2 linked regions of the Parasegetibacter sp. NRK P23 genome follow. Each later gene encodes a partner of the first gene's protein in a complex. Links are inferred from orthologs where the notes say so. Each region holds a gene or a part of one and is shown on either strand. Other genes may lie near its edges. The genes, in order: secA and secY.

What was found.
Region 2: the proteins of secA (region 1) and secY are in contact, whole or in part, in a crystal structure (PDB 3DIN), measured with the Thermotoga maritima proteins. The link is inferred for Parasegetibacter sp. NRK P23 from one-to-one orthologs. Residues at the interface, in WP_004082002.1 of Thermotoga maritima: Glu261, Ala262, Arg263, Lys300, Ala301, Arg302, Thr303, Ile304, Ile305, Leu323, Tyr324, Asp325, Pro326, Val329, Ser330, Tyr333, Ile336, Lys340, Phe345, Val349, Glu363, Phe364, Tyr374, Ser375, Gly376, Gly377, Glu393, Ile395, Thr482, Ser483; in WP_004081795.1 of Thermotoga maritima: Glu108, Gly109, Glu110, Glu111, Ala236, Glu237, Arg238, Arg239, Ile240, Thr241, Ile242, Gln243, Tyr244, Ala245, Arg246, Arg247, Val248, Thr249, Gly250, Arg251, Arg252, Val253, Tyr254, Gly256, Ala257, Ser258, Thr259, Tyr260, Leu261, Pro262.

The regions. Positions count from the first base shown.
Region 1 is NZ_JAMDLG010000001.1:2,884,355-2,892,529, forward strand. Bases 2,345-6,167 are described here. They hold secA (preprotein translocase subunit SecA), read left to right. Parts: upstream 2,345-2,652; coding sequence 2,653-5,967; downstream 5,968-6,167. Other genes in these bases: M4J38_RS11755 (hypothetical protein), read right to left, coding at 6,043-6,167. Outside these bases: SMC-Scp complex subunit ScpB, read right to left, coding at 1-304; atpG (ATP synthase F1 subunit gamma), read right to left, coding at 333-1,214; M4J38_RS11745 (response regulator transcription factor), read left to right, coding at 1,642-2,298; more of M4J38_RS11755, read right to left, coding at 6,168-7,392; M4J38_RS11760 (amidohydrolase family protein), read right to left, coding at 7,613-8,175. UniProt on the Escherichia coli protein: Required for protein export, interacts with the SecYEG preprotein conducting channel.
Region 2 is NZ_JAMDLG010000001.1:3,069,438-3,076,664, reverse strand. Bases 1-2,875 are described here. They hold secY (preprotein translocase subunit SecY), read left to right. Parts: upstream 1-708; coding sequence 709-2,043; downstream 2,044-2,875. Other genes in these bases: map (type I methionyl aminopeptidase), read left to right, coding at 2,124-2,875; rplO (50S ribosomal protein L15), read left to right, coding at 180-629; rpmD (50S ribosomal protein L30), read left to right, coding at 1-131. Outside these bases: more of map, read left to right, coding at 2,876-2,918; M4J38_RS12350 (NAD(P)/FAD-dependent oxidoreductase), read left to right, coding at 3,252-4,499; rpsA (30S ribosomal protein S1), read left to right, coding at 4,695-6,590; M4J38_RS12340 (T9SS type A sorting domain-containing protein), read left to right, coding at 6,798-7,227. UniProt on the Escherichia coli protein: The central subunit of the protein translocation channel SecYEG. Consists of two halves formed by TMs 1-5 and 6-10.

The sequences.
Region 1 (8,175 bases):
TGGCGGCGGCGGATAACTTCTTCATGAACTTATCGCCATTGAGTTGCGCCACGGTTTTGTGGAAATCCTTTTTGGTAAGGAACTGCCATCCTCCCCCGCTCTCTCTTACTTCGAAAGGATAGAACTCCGCGTTGTACTTTTCAACGATCCCTTCCAGGGAGGTTTCCACCTGTTCTATGGTGATCTTATCTTCCATGAAACCGAAGGCGTTGTTCACGAGATCGGTGATCTCGGGGGACGTCAACGGTTTTTCGCTGGCGAAGATAAGCGCTTCTATGTGCGGAATGATGTGTCCGATTTCCATAGCAGGTATTGGTTGAAAAGCGTGTGGACTATCCTTGCAGCGCGGCGGCACCACTCACGATCTCGGTAAGTTCGGTAGTGATGGCGGCCTGGCGGGCGCGGTTGTAAGAAATCTTGAGTGTTTTCAGCAGTTCGTTCGCGTTATCGGAAGCCTTATCCATAGCGGTCATACGGGCACCGTGTTCGGAAGCGTTGGCATCCAGCACGGCTTTGTACAACTGGGTATTCAGGATTTTAGGCATCAGTTCGGCGATCAGTTCTTCTTTGGCGGGTTCGAAGATGAAGTCGGATTTTTTGGCGCCTTCAACTTTCTCCACTTTCTGAATAGGGAGAAACCTTTCCACGGAGAAACGTTGGGTGGCGGCATTCCTGAATTCGCTGTAAATCACTTCCACCACGTCATATTCTTTCTTTACAAAAGCATCCATGGCGGCGGCGGAACAGGCCTGTACGTTCTCGAAGGTGAGGTTGAGGAAAATATCTTTGAAAGCCGCGTCAACAGTGAAGCGGTTCTTCTGGAAATGTTCGTATCCTTTTTTGCCGATGGCCCAGATATGGGCATTGCCTTTTTCGGTTTGAACGGGATATTTTTCTTTCAGCAGGGTTTTGGCCAGCTTGATGATGTTCGCGTTGTAAGCGCCGCAAAGGCCACGGTCGCTCGTGATGACGATGAGCAGTACTTTATTTACCGGACGTTCTTCCGCCAGCGACATACCAACTTCTCCTTCAGTGTTGCTCACGATATTGCTGAGCATTTCCTGAAGTTTTCCGGCGTAGGGGCGCATCTGGAGGATGGCATCCTGTGCACGGCGCAGTTTGGCCGCGCTTACCATTTTCATGGCCTTGGTAATTTGCTGGGTAGATTGTACCGATTTGATCCTGTTACGAACTTCTTTTAATGCACCGCTCATGGTCCGCTGATTATATTATATGAACTTAATGATTCAATTTGGCTGCAAAGGTACTCGAACACACTAAATTATCCATGCACGGGGTAAAAATTGTAGAAAAACACCGTAAATACCCCGACAGCCGTCCGTTAAAGCACCCTATTTCCGCTTGTTTTTTCCCCATACCGCTGTTCCGGCCAACGTTTCACGGTATTTTTACACCACTACCCAACGTTACCGCTGCACTTCAGAAAGAGCTTCTTTTACTCCTAACACTTTTATTGTATGTACCGAACCAAGTTCCCACTGGTAACGGAGGGCTGTGCCCATTCCATTACCATCTGGCTGTTCCTCAGCCGGAGCCGCAACACTTATACGCGCAATATTTCTGTTATTCCCCCACCCCCGCGCTTATATCTTTATAATTAAACCGTTTAAACCCTGTTGTATGAAAAAAACAACCGTTGCTATTGTAGACAAGCAGCACCTTTTCCGCATGGCCCTGAAAGCGCTGATCCAGGACGAGCCCGGGTATGTGGTTAGCGTGGAAGCCGGAAACGGCCAGCAGTTTATCAACCTAATCGACAAAAATTTCCCGCCTGATATCGTGTTGCTGGATCTCGACCTGCCCATCATGAACGGGTTCGAAACCATCCGCTGGATCCGGGAAAACTGCCCCAGGATCAGGGTGATAGTAGTGAGCGGCGACTGTTCCGATGAGGCCATCCTGAAGGCCGTAAGGTTGGGCGCGCGAGGATTTCTGCCCAAATCCGCCGGTTATGAAGAACTCCGGAAAACCCTGCACAGTGTTAAGGACCGGGGCTATTACCTCACCGACCCGGTGTCCGACAAACTGATGCAAACGCTCAGCGAATCCGCCGTGGAATTTGAACACATCAATCCCGTGAGCACACTCTCCGAGAAAGAACTCAACTTCCTGAAACTCGCCTGCTCGGAAATGACCTATAAAGAGATCGCCTTCGAAATGGGCATCAGCCACAGGACCGTGGATTCCTACCGCGATCACCTGTTCGAAAAACTACAGATCAAAAACCGCGTGGGCCTGGCCATTTTCGCGGTAAAAAACGGTCTCATCAACCCATAACCACCCACCATCCACACTGAAAGTCCGGAACAACCATACTCCTTCCTTCCCGGATAAAACTCCTGTTCACCTCCCAAAAGGATGTGCCGGTAAGCGGCACATCCTTATTTTTTATATGACTCCTCACTTTCGTTTTTCCCCGTTTTTAAGTTGTGCGGCAACGCTTAAAGCATTAGGTGTAAAAACGTGGCTTCGCCATGGAAAAACACCCATTCCGCAAACGTGAATACACCGCAGCACCCCGATAGCGGTCATACCGGGCAAATTTCCCCCTGTCAATATGGCTATTTTCAAATTATTGCACCATCTTTGACATCCTTTTGGCATACCATATTATCAATTTAAAGCGCTCTTATGTTAGGTTTTCTTTCGAAATTGTTCGGAGGCAGCAAATCAGAAAAAGATATCAGGACGATTCAGCCCCTGGTTGGAAAAATAAACGAACATTTCATTGCATATCAATCTCTTAGTAATGATGAACTCCGCCACAAAACCGTTGAGTTCCGTGCCCGCATACAGGACCACCTGAAAGAGATCAGCGATAAAATAACCTCCCTGAACGAACAGGCCGAGGCCCTCCCCGCTACCGATATTGCGGGAAAAGATACCATCTACCAGGAAGTGGACAAGTTGAAAAAAGAAAAAGACACCCAACTGGAAGTGGTGCTCAAGGAAATTCTTCCCGAAGCATTCGCCGTGGTAAAAGAAGCCGCGCGCCGCTTTTCCAACAATACTGTACTGGAAGCCACCGCCACTGATCTGGACCGTGAACTGGCCATCACCCGCGAACATATTTCCATTAGCGGCGACAAGGTCGCTTTCCAGAACAGCTGGAAGGCAGCCGGCTCCCCCATCACCTGGAACATGGTGCATTATGATGTTCAGTTGATCGGTGGTATGGTACTGCATGAAGGTAAGATCTCCGAGATGGCCACAGGTGAGGGTAAAACACTCGTTTCCACCCTGCCCGCCTACCTGAACGCACTCGCGGCGGAAGGGGTACACATCGTAACCGTGAACGATTACCTCGCCCGACGTGACTCTGAATGGAACGCGCCCTTGTTCGAATTCCTCGGACTCACCGTGGATTGCATTGACAAACATACCCCCAACAGTCCTGAAAGAAGAAAAGCTTACCAGGCTGATATTACTTATGGTACCAACAACGAATTCGGCTTCGATTACCTCCGGGATAACATGGTCCATTCCCCTGAAGAAATGGTGCAACGCAAGCACCACTACGCCATGGTGGATGAAGTGGACAGCGTATTGATCGATGATGCCCGTACACCTTTGATTATTTCAGGCCCCGTTCCACGCGGCGATGAACAGGAGTTTCACCTGCTGAAACCCAGGATCGAACAACTGGTGAACGCGCAAAAACAGGTGGTGAACAAATTCCTGATTGAAGCGAAAAAGAAAATCACTGAAGGTGATGACGATCCGAAAAGCGGCGGTCTCGCATTGATGCGCGCCTACCGCGGCCTTCCCAAAAGCGGTCCGCTGATCAAGTTCCTTTCCGAACCCGGCATCCGCGTGAAATTGCAGAAATCCGAGAACTACTACCTGGCCGACCAGCAAAGGGAAATGCCGAAAGTGGACGAAGAACTGTATTTCCATATCGACGAAAAAACAAACTCCGTTGACCTTACAGATCGTGGTCTCCAGATGATTACCAAAGCGGGTGAAGATCCTTCTTTCTTCATCATGCCCGACCTCAGCATTCAACTGGCGGAAGTGGAAAAACAGGATACCACACCCGAAGAAAAACTGCAGGCGAAGGAACAATTGCTGAAAGACTACGCCATAAAAGCTGAAAGAATACATACCGTTCAGCAACTGCTGAAAGCATATACCGTTTTCGAAAAAGACGTGGAATACGTGGTAATAGACGGTCAGGTGAAGATCGTAGACGAACAGACCGGTCGTATCATGGAAGGACGTCGTTACAGCGACGGGCTCCACCAGGCCATTGAAGCGAAAGAGAACGTGAAGATTGAAGCGGCTACGCAAACCTACGCCACCATTACCCTACAGAACTATTTCAGGATGTTCCACAAGCTCGCCGGTATGACCGGTACAGCGGAAACGGAAGCGGCCGAACTCTGGGACATCTACAAACTGGATGTGGTGAAGATTCCCACCAACATCCCCATTTCAAGAAAAGACGAAGAAGACCTCGTTTACAAAACGAAGCGGGAAAAATACAAGGCGGTTATTGAGGAGATCGAAAAACTCCGCAACGCGGGTCGCCCGGTACTCGTGGGTACTACCTCGGTTGAAGTGAGTGAACTGCTTGGAAAGATGCTCCAGGTAAAAAAGATCCCGCACAATGTATTGAACGCGAAACAACACTCGCGCGAAGCACAGATTGTTGCCGAAGCCGGTCTGGCCGGAGCGGTCACCATCGCTACCAACATGGCAGGTCGTGGTACCGACATCAAACTCGGACCAGGCGTGAAAGAAGCCGGTGGTCTCGCTATTATTGGTACGGAGCGCCACGAATCCAGAAGGGTGGACCGCCAGTTGCGCGGACGCGCCGGTCGCCAGGGTGATCCCGGTACTTCCCAATTCTATGTATCCCTCGAAGACGACCTGATGCGCATGTTCGGCAGCGAAAGAATCGCCGGACTGATGGACAAACTCGGTTACAAAGAAGGCGAAGTGATCCAGCACAGCATGATCACCAAGAGCATTGAACGCGCACAGAAAAAAGTGGAAGAGAACAACTTCGGCATCCGGAAGCGCCTGCTTGAATACGACGACGTGATGAACAAGCAACGTACGGTGATCTATAGCCGCCGTAACCACGCCCTGTTCGGAGACAGGCTCGCGCTCGACCTGGACAACGCTTTCTACAGCGTGGCCGAAGGCCTGGTGAATTCCTTCCGGGAAATGGAAGATTTCGAAGGTTTCAAACTGGCCGTTATCGTGAACTACGCCATCGAAACCTCGATCACGGAAGAGGAGTTCAAATCTGGCAACCCGCAACAACTGGCCGATAAACTATATAACGAAGCCGTTACCAATTACGACCGTAAAAAGGCCGTACTGCAGGAACAGGCGCTGCCGGTATTCCAGAACATCCGTCAAACACAGGGTGCACACATCGAAAACGTATGGGTACCTTTCACCGACGGCAGAAAAGGATTGAACGTACTTGCCGCACTTGATAAAACCATTCAGTCGGAAGGACGTGAACTGCTCAACGCCATGGAACGCACCATCACCCTAGCGATGATTGACGATGCCTGGAAAGAGCACCTCCGCTCCATGGACGACCTGAAACAAAGTGTACAAACAGCAGGCTACGAACAAAAGGACCCCTTGGTAATCTACAAGATCGAAGCGTTCAACCTCTTCAAAAAGATGGACGACCAACTCGGAAAAGACATCATATCCTTCCTCTCCTATGCAGGCATTCCCATTGAACAGGGCGCTCCCATCCGCGAAGGACATGAAGAGAAAACGGATATGAGTAAAATGCAGGTGAACAAAGAAGAAATCGACGAAAGAGGAGATGATTACGCCGCCAACCAGAATGATTATTTTGATCCTTCAGGCGCAAATGTGAAACAGGAACCCATTAAAGTGGGGCCTAAGATTGGCAGGAACGATCCATGCCCCTGCGGCAGCGGCAAGAAATACAAGCAATGCCACGGTGTATAAAATCGCATCAGAACATAAAAAATCCCCCGCTGTTTGCACTGCGGGGGATTTTTATTTAGTAAGGTTAATAGCAGATTACTTCTTTATTTTTTCTACCGGCAGTTTGATCACCACCGTTTCTCCCCTGCCTTTTTCGTTGGCGATGCTCTGGATGGTCCATAGATCCAGTTGATTGTCGCCATCCACTACGCTTCCGCTGTAATCGCCCCAGGCCACGCCATCCGTGGCACCACGCCCTTCACCTACCCGTACAATCTCTCTTATGGTACCTGGCTTATCCGTACTTTTCCTGAAAGCGAACCGTGGGCTGATGAACATATTCGCGTTCACTTCCTGAAACCCCACCAACACATCACTTCTTTTATTCACCGCGATGGTGGTCTGGATGTAATTCGTGGTATCGCTTTTAATCAGTCCTGTCTGAACGATATTTCCATTCTTAGCGTCGATCTGGTGCCATTGAACAGCGGAGCGTCCCTCACAATTCACGGCCTGCGAGAACCAGATGCTTCCGTTCTGTAATACCAGGTTTTTAGGATTCCGGTCTCCGGAAGAAACTTTCTGGGCGGTATTGAACTGCGGAGATTGGGGTGGCTGATTGATGTATTTTTGGTTATGGCGCTGCTTACTAACGGTAACGCATACCGGAGAGCCATCCGCGGCTTCCGTTACTTTCCGGAGCACGAACTGATCCCTTTCAATGGCGAAGAAATACAGGTCATCCATGGCATCCTGTCCGTAAACGGGGTGTCCCAGACTTCCGGGGAAGTGGTACACTTTGGCCGGTTTGCCGCTCTTCGCATCCGCTGTTTTCAATACAAATGTCCTTTCTTCCCCACCAGGGAAAGCATAGCCGATCCATTTTTTGCTGTAGCCAATTCCGCCACCGTCAACACCTTTGGGGGCGGGAATGGAATAAGTGTTCCACGCGCCGCGTGGATCATTGGTTTCCGACACGGAAATGTTCACGGGCTTAATCTTTGCGGAATCCCAATACACCCAGAGGTCGAAGCCGAAAACTTTGTTGTGGGCGTCATAAAACAATTTGGGATCAATTCCCCCTTTAAAACAGTTCTGGGAAACTCCCTGTATAAATTCGCCTTTCGTGTTGTAAATAATCAATCCGCTGTTGGTGCCGTGGAGCACATAACCGCCGCCTACAGCAATTTGGGGATCTACCTGCCTGTTGCCGTCCATGGACGCATCAAAAACGGGATAACCGTTTACATTCCTCGCGTTGCCACCCTGTTTCCGTTCCGGACATTCACCGTTGTTGTTGAAACTTGTTTTGCGTGCAGGTTGGATAACCTCGGTTCTGGAAGGAACGATCTGGTCTCCGTCCTGGGCAGAAGCCGGGAGCACGAACAAACAAGGGAGAAAGAAGAGTAGTCTTTTTGCTGAACTCAATACGTTAGAAGGTTGCATAAACATTGCTGTTGTTTTAACTTACAGAAGCATTTTGAAGGAGGAACGCAAAACTGGTTCCTTTCCAAAAATGGGCCATTCAATGCAATAAACAACGCGCAAACGTTTGCCCGATTTTCGTTTAAAGTCCAGCCATGGCAGCTGCTTAAAATACCCGGACAAAATAAAAGCCCGGCCTAAACGACCGGGCTTCCACTTACTAAAAAGATAAGAATAGATATTATTTCAGACCGTATTTTTTACGGTAACGTTCATCCAGTTGTTTGTGTTTGTCCGTAAGGTCAAGGTAACGGCCCTGAATAAACGCCATTGTAATTTTGCTGGAGCGCATATCCAGTATATCGCCTTCGCTGACCACGAAGTTGGCGTCTTTTCCTACTTCAATGGAACCGGTAGCGGCATCCACGCCCAGTATCTTCGCTGGATTGAGCGTGATCGCCTGCAAGGCTTCCTCTTTGCTCAAACCGTAAGCCACGGCAGTACCGGCGTTGAATGGGAGGTTACGGCCCCTTGTCTGACCATCTTCATCGCCGATGGCATACAGCACTCCTGCTTTCTGAAGCGCCACGGCTGTTTTATAAGGCTGGTCCACATCATCATCTTCCATAGTGGGCAGCGCGTGAGACTGGGCCAGGATTACGGGCATATCCAATTGTTTCAGCATGTCGGCGATCAGGAAGCTTTCACTTCCACCCACGATCACTACATCGAAACCGAATTCCTTCTTAAAATCGGCAGCTACCAGCATTTCTTTTACAATGCTGCAATGGATGAATAATTTCT
Region 2 (7,227 bases), 190 kb from region 1 along the record:
AGCGCCAGAAGCTGACGCTCCAGGCTTTGGGTTTGAACAAGCTGAACTCTACGAAAGAAGTGGAAGCTACCGACTCCATCCGTGGTATGGTGCGTAAGGTTAGCCATCTCGTGAAAGTAGAAGAAGCCTAATTTTAATTGCGAGGGGTTGTTGCCCCGTTGAGTAAAAAACAAACAATCATGAAATTACATCAGTTACAGCCTGCAGAAGGTGCAGTTCATAAAGAGAAACGTATTGGTCGTGGTGAAGCCTCCGGTAAAGGTGGTACTTCCACAAAAGGTAACAAAGGTCAGCAAAGCCGTGCCGGTTACCAACGTAAATTCGCGCACGAAGGTGGTCAGATGCCCATTCAGCGTCGCGTTCCAAAACGTGGATTCAAAAACAACAACCGTATCGAATTCAAAGTATTCAACCTCGGTCAGATCGATCAGGTGGTTGAGAAATACGGTATCACTGAGTTCACACTGGAAAACCTGTACATGAACGGGTTGATCAGCCAGACGGACTCCGTGAAAATCTTAGGAAACGGTGAACTGAAATCTAAACTGACCTTCAAAGTAAACGCCATCAGCGAAAAAGCGAAGGCGGCAATTGAAGCGGCAGGCGGAACAGTTGAAATTGTGAAATAATTTTTCCGTAACTTGCCAGACGCATTTAGGAATGCGTCTTTTTTTATTTTGGGGTATTCACAACTAATTACTAACACCCGTGAAGAAATTATTTCAAACACTGAAGAACATTTGGAGCATAGACGAACTGCGCAGTAAGATCATTACTACACTTCTTCTTGTTGCTGTTTACAGAGCCGGTGCACACATCGTTCTGCCGGGTATCGATCCCAATAAACTGGACCTCAGCCGCGCCAAAGAAGGTGCGCTGGGACTGATCGATACTTTCGCAGGTGGCGCCTTCTCCATGGCCTCTATTTTCGCACTCGGTATCATGCCCTATATCTCCGCTTCCATCTTTATGCAGCTGATGACGATACTCGTTCCCAGCATGCAAAAGATTCAGAAAGAAGGAGAAAGCGGACGGAAAAAGATCAACCAATGGACCCGTTACCTCACCGTGGGTGTTACCCTCGTGCAGGGCGCGGCTTACGTGGCTTATCTGAAACAGTCCAGCCAGGGCGCTTTGATCGAGAGTTTCTCCCAATACTTCTGGTTGTCCACCGTGTTCACCCTTACGGCAGGTACCCTGTTCGTGATGTGGCTCGGTGAAAAGATTACTGATAAAGGTCTTGGAAACGGTACTTCCATCATCATCATGGTAGGTATCCTCGCTCGTCTCCCGCAATCATTTGTGCAGGAATTGCAGGCTAAAGGTACCGGCGGTGGCGGTGGAATCCTGATCTTCCTCATTGAGATGGCCGTACTGATCGCCATCATCATGGGACTGATCGTGCTGGTACAAGGTGTACGTCGTATTCCTATTCAGTATGCGAAGCAGATTGTAGGCAACCGCCAGTTCGGTGGTGCGCGCCAGTTCCTGCCGCTGAAAGTGAACGGTGCCGGTGTAATGCCGATCATCTTCGCCCAGGCCATCATGTTCCTGCCTACTTTGTTCTCTTTCACCAAATTTGAAACCGGACAAGGTATCGCGAGGATTTTCTCTGACCCCAAAGATGCGGTGTATATGATCATTTACGCTGTTGTGGTAATTGGTTTCACCTTCCTCTACACAGCTTTGATCTTCAACCCGAAACAAATTGCCGACGACCTGAAAAGGAACAACGGTTTTATTCCTGGTATCAAGCCCGGACAGCCCACCGCCGATTATATCGGTGCGGTAATGGATAAGATCACCCTTCCCGGCGCCGTATTGCTGGCATTGGTAGGTATCCTGCCCGGCTTCGCGCAACGCCTTGGTGTAACGCAGGGATTCGCTTCCTTCTTCGGAGGTACTTCTTTGCTCATCATGGTGGGGGTTGTACTGGATACATTACAGCAGATTGAGACCCAGTTGCTGATGCGTCAGTACGATGGCCTGATGAAGACCGGTCGTATCCAGGGTCGCCAAACGGCTTCCCCGGTATCTATGTAATTCATTTTTAGATGTCATAGTAGCCTGTTGGGAGCAATCTCAACAGGTTTTCTTTTAATAACAGTATGCGTTCAAAGAATATGATTTTTTATAAAACGGAAGCGGAGATCGCGATCATGCAGCGCAATGCGCGCCTCGTGAGCCAGGGGTTGGCCGAAGTGGCCGCTATGCTTAAACCCGGTCTTACCACACTTGAAATTGATAAGTTCTGTGCGGATTATGTGAAGAAACAGGGGGGCATCGCCACATTCCTGAACTTTCATGGTTACCCCTTCAGCATCTGCGCCTCGGTGAATGACGTGGTGGTACACGGATTTCCCAACGATACCCCGTTGAAAGATGGTGATATCGTCAGCATCGATCTGGGGATCACGAAGGATGGATATGTGGGAGAACACGCCTATACATTCATCCTGGGCAATGCAGCGCCTGAAGTGATTGAACTGGTGAAAGTAACCAAAGAGTCACTGTACAAAGGAATCGAAAAGGCGATCGCCGGGAACAGGATAGGAGATGTGGCCTGGGCCATCCAGGAACATACTGAGAAGAAACACGGTTATGGCGTGGTCCGCGAATTGGTTGGGCACGGCCTGGGCAAAACGATGCACGAAGACCCGCAGGTCCCCAACTACGGCAAACGCGGAACGGGCACCATGTTGAAAGAAAACATCACCCTCGCCATTGAACCCATGATCAACCTTGGTAAAAAAGATGTCTATACCGAAGACGACGGCTGGACCATCCGCACCAAAGATGGCAAACCCAGCGTACACTTCGAACACAATGTATGCGTAAAGAAAGGCAAAGCACTCATTCTTTCTGATTACTCGGTGATTGAAGCGGCTGAAAGGGCGAATCCGGAGTTGACGAAGTAGCCTCACCCCACCCCCTCTCCCCGGGGAGAGGGGCAAAGTTCACAGTATTCGATTTGTGTAGAATTCATTTGCAGGAACACATTAATCAACATACTTTACAATTGTTCGCCTTAATTAAAAAAACAAGCCCGCCGCGTCGCTGCGTTGCGAGGAATGAAGCAACCGCGTGAAAAATCAGCCATCACCCGTTGCGTCGTCGCGAGAAAGAAATCTCTTCTAAATAAACGTCCCCAAACACAAACAACGCCTTGCGTCCTTGTTTCTTAGCGTCTTTGCGTGATACGATACGAAACAATGCGTGCTTAGAAACAATGGCGTGAAAAAAACAACACCATGCAACATCCCGATCTCATCATCATAGGCGGCGGCGCCGCCGGCTGCTTCACCGCTGCCAACGCCGCCTCGATGGCCCCGGGTATACGCATCCTCGTGTTGGAAAAATCCCACCGTCTCCTCTCCAAAGTAAAAGTTTCCGGCGGCGGGCGATGCAACCTCACCCACAACCTCACCAGCATCTCCGAGATGGTGAAACGCTACCCGCGCGGAGAAAAATTCCTCAAAAAAACCTTCCACCAGTTCTTTACCAAAGATACCATCGCCTGGTTCGAAAGCAGAGGCGTACCCATCAAAGCAGAAGCGGACGGAAGAATGTTCCCGGTATCGGATGATTCACAATCGGTAATAGAAGCGCTGATGCGGGAGGTGAACAAATACAGTGTGCATTTCCGCCTTAGTTGTGCCGTGCAATCCATCGTGAAACAAGCGGATTTATTTGAACTGGAAACAAGCACCGGTAAAGTATATGCGAAACATGTGGTGATCGCCTGCGGCGGCTTCGCGAAAGCGGAGCAGTTCAACTGGATAAGCGCTTTGGGGCACAGCTTCAGTTCCCCGGTTCCTTCCTTGTTCACCTTCAATATGCCGGGAAATTCGATCCGGGACCTGATGGGCATCAGCATTCCGGATGCGCAGGTGAAAATCGCGGGCACAAAATTAGTGGAGAAAGGCGCTGTACTGATTACCCACTGGGGACTGAGCGGACCCGCCGTATTGAAACTATCGGCCTGGGGCGCCCGGGAACTGGAGGAGAAGCAGTACCAGTTTGCCGTACTCATCAACTGGGTACCGGATTACAATGAACACTCTTTAAAGGAGAAGTTCCGGGAGTGGCGCTTCGCGCTTGCTGCGCAGAAGATCGTCAACCGCAATCCGCTGGGCCTGCCCCAGCGCTTCTGGGAATACCTGCTCCTTCAATCCGATATTCATCCCGATACAAGATGGGCCGATCTCCCGGCAAAAGCGCAGAACCTGCTCATTAAAAACTGTACGGCACAGGAACATGCCGTAAAAGGAAAAACAACTTTTAAGGAAGAATTCGTTACGGCCGGAGGGATTGATCTTGCGGAGATTGATCCGAACACCATGATGAGCCGGATCGTACCTGATCTTTACTTTGCCGGAGAAATCATGGATGTGGATGGCATCACCGGAGGATTTAACTTCCAGCACGCCTGGACCAGCGGTTTCATCGCCGCGAAAGCGGTAGCAACTTCTTTTAATGCATTGAAAAGCAGTGAATAAGTTAAAATATTCGCGATGGTGTTTTTCTTGCCTGGCAACTATTGAATAAAACGGGTGGTCCCCCTGTAAAATCACGCATCCCAACCCTGTATTTTCACTGCTCCTAACCCCGTTTTTTTGTAACCGGTGCCACCGCTAGTACGGAAAAAAAACGTAACTTTGCCGTCCCGAATAAAAAACAATCGGGGCTTTTTTATGTCAGAAAATCAAATTATTAACGAAAACGCTGATCAGCAGGAGAACGTAGCGGCCGAAGCTACCTCTACAGCGACAACAAATGCACCTGCCGCTCCTACGCAGTTTGATACTGCGCACGATGATTTCGACTGGAGCATCGACAAACGCAACGTATCTTCTTACTCTAAAGACGAGAAAGAAAAATACGACAAGGTTTACGACGACACTTTCAAAGTGATCAACGACAACGAAATGGTGACCGGTATCGTAGTTGGTCTTACCAAAACTGACGTTGTGATCAACATCGGCTTCAAATCCGATGGTCTGGTTTCTCTCAACGAATTCCGTGACCTTCAGGGCCTGAAAACAGGTGATGAAGTGGAAGTGATGGTGGTAGAGAAAGAAGACAGGCAAGGGCACCTTCACCTGAGCCGCAAACAAGCCCGTATCACCCGCGCCTGGGAAAGAATCGTTGAGGTTCATAAAACAGGTGAAGTGGTTACAGGTACCGTTACCAGCAAAACCAAAGGCGGCCTGATCGTAGACGTATTCGGTATGGAAACCTTCCTGCCGGGTTCTCAGATCGACGTGAAGCCCGTTACAGATTACGATCAGTTCGTAGGAAAAACAATGGAATTCAAAGTGGTGAAAGTAAACGAAGCCATCAAGAATGCCGTAGTTTCCCACAAAGCGCTGATCGAAAGCGATATCGAAGCACAACGTGCGGAGATCATGAGCAAGCTCGAAAAAGGTCAGGTACTCGAAGGTACCATCAAGAACATCACCGACTTCGGTGCGTTCATGGACCTGGGCGGACTCGACGGCCTCCTGTATATCACCGATATCAGTTGGGGACGTATCAACCACCCTTCAGAAGTACTGAAACTCGATCAGAAACTGAACGTGGTTGTACTGGATTTCGACGACGACAAAAAACGTATCTCTCTCGGCCTGAAACAACTGACCCCACACCCATGGGACGTGCTGCCTGAAGGTGTTGGCGAAGGACAGGTGGTGAAAGGTAAAGTGGTAAACATCGAAGACTACGGCGCATTCCTGGAAATCATGCCAGGTGTGGAAGGTCTGGTACACGTATCAGAAATTACATGGGCCAACTCTCCGATCAATGCGAAGGAATTCTTCAAACTGGGTGATGAATACCAGGCGAAGATCGTAACCCTCGACAAAGACGCCCGCAAAATGTCGCTGTCTATCAAACAAATGACAGAAGATCCCTGGAATACCATCGAAAACAAATTCCCGCTCGACAGCCGTCACAAAGGTGTGGTTAAAAACATCACTCCCTATGGCGTATTCGTTGAACTGGAACCCGGCATCGGCGGCATGATCCACATCAGCGACCTGAGCTGGCTGAAACGCTTCAACCACCCAACCGACTATACTAAAGTTGGCGCTGAAATCGAAGTGATCATCCTGGGTATCGATAAAGAAAACCGCAAACTGCAACTGGGTCACAAACAACTGGAAGAAGATCCATGGAACGCCCTGGAAGAATCTTTCCCTGTTGGATCCGTGCACGAAGCTACAGTGATCAAGAAAGACGACAAAGGCGCGGTAGTATCCCTGCCTTATGGTCTCGAAGGATTCGCGCCTAACCGTCACCTCAACAAGGAAGATGGTAAAACCGTAGTGGCCGACGAAACATTGCCTTTCATGGTAATTGAATTCGACCGCAACGAAAAGCGCATCGTAGTAAGCCATACCCGCATCTGGGAACAAGTACAGGCCAGCGAAAAAGACGCTGCCCGTAAAGAAGCCAAAGCGGATGCTGAAAAAACCAAAAAAGCGGTGAAAAACCTGCAAAGCAAGGTTGAAAAAACCACGCTTGGTGACCTCGGCGTACTGGCTGAACTGAAGAAGAAGCTGGAAGGCGGAGACGAAAACAACGGATAGTTTAACCTGTTTTCAATAGTAAACGGGAACATCTTTTTCAGATGTTCCCGTTTTTTTATGCCATTCAGCGATCGGTTACTAGTATAAATATTGATTATTATCAAAATAAACGCTTACTAAATATAAATAATACACTTAGTACAATAAGTAAAAACACTTATCGTTTTCAAGCCTGTTAGCATCCATTATCCAATTTAATTCCAGGTTATGAAAAACCTTTACACCCTTTTATGCCTTTTCCTATGCCTGCAAACGAAGGCGCAGGTGAATGCCTATGCTAAAGTTGCTTCACTTACCGGAACCAACAGGCTTAACCTTACACTGGTCAATGAATCTTTCGACACCTTTGAAGACGGTGAGCAGGTGATCATCATTCAGATGCAGGATAATGTGATCGGAAGCTACAGTGGGAACAATGTCAATTTTGGTCTTTTAAGTGACATCAGGCAGGCGGGCCGCTTCGAGTTGGCGTATATTCAATCGCACACGGAAGCCGCGGGACTACCCACACAACTTACCCTTTCCGCTGATCTTCAATACACGTATAATATCAATGGCAATTCAAGCGTGCAGGTCGTGAGTTTCCCACGGCTGGGGTCGCCCAATTATACTACTACCGGAACAATGGCCCCTTTGG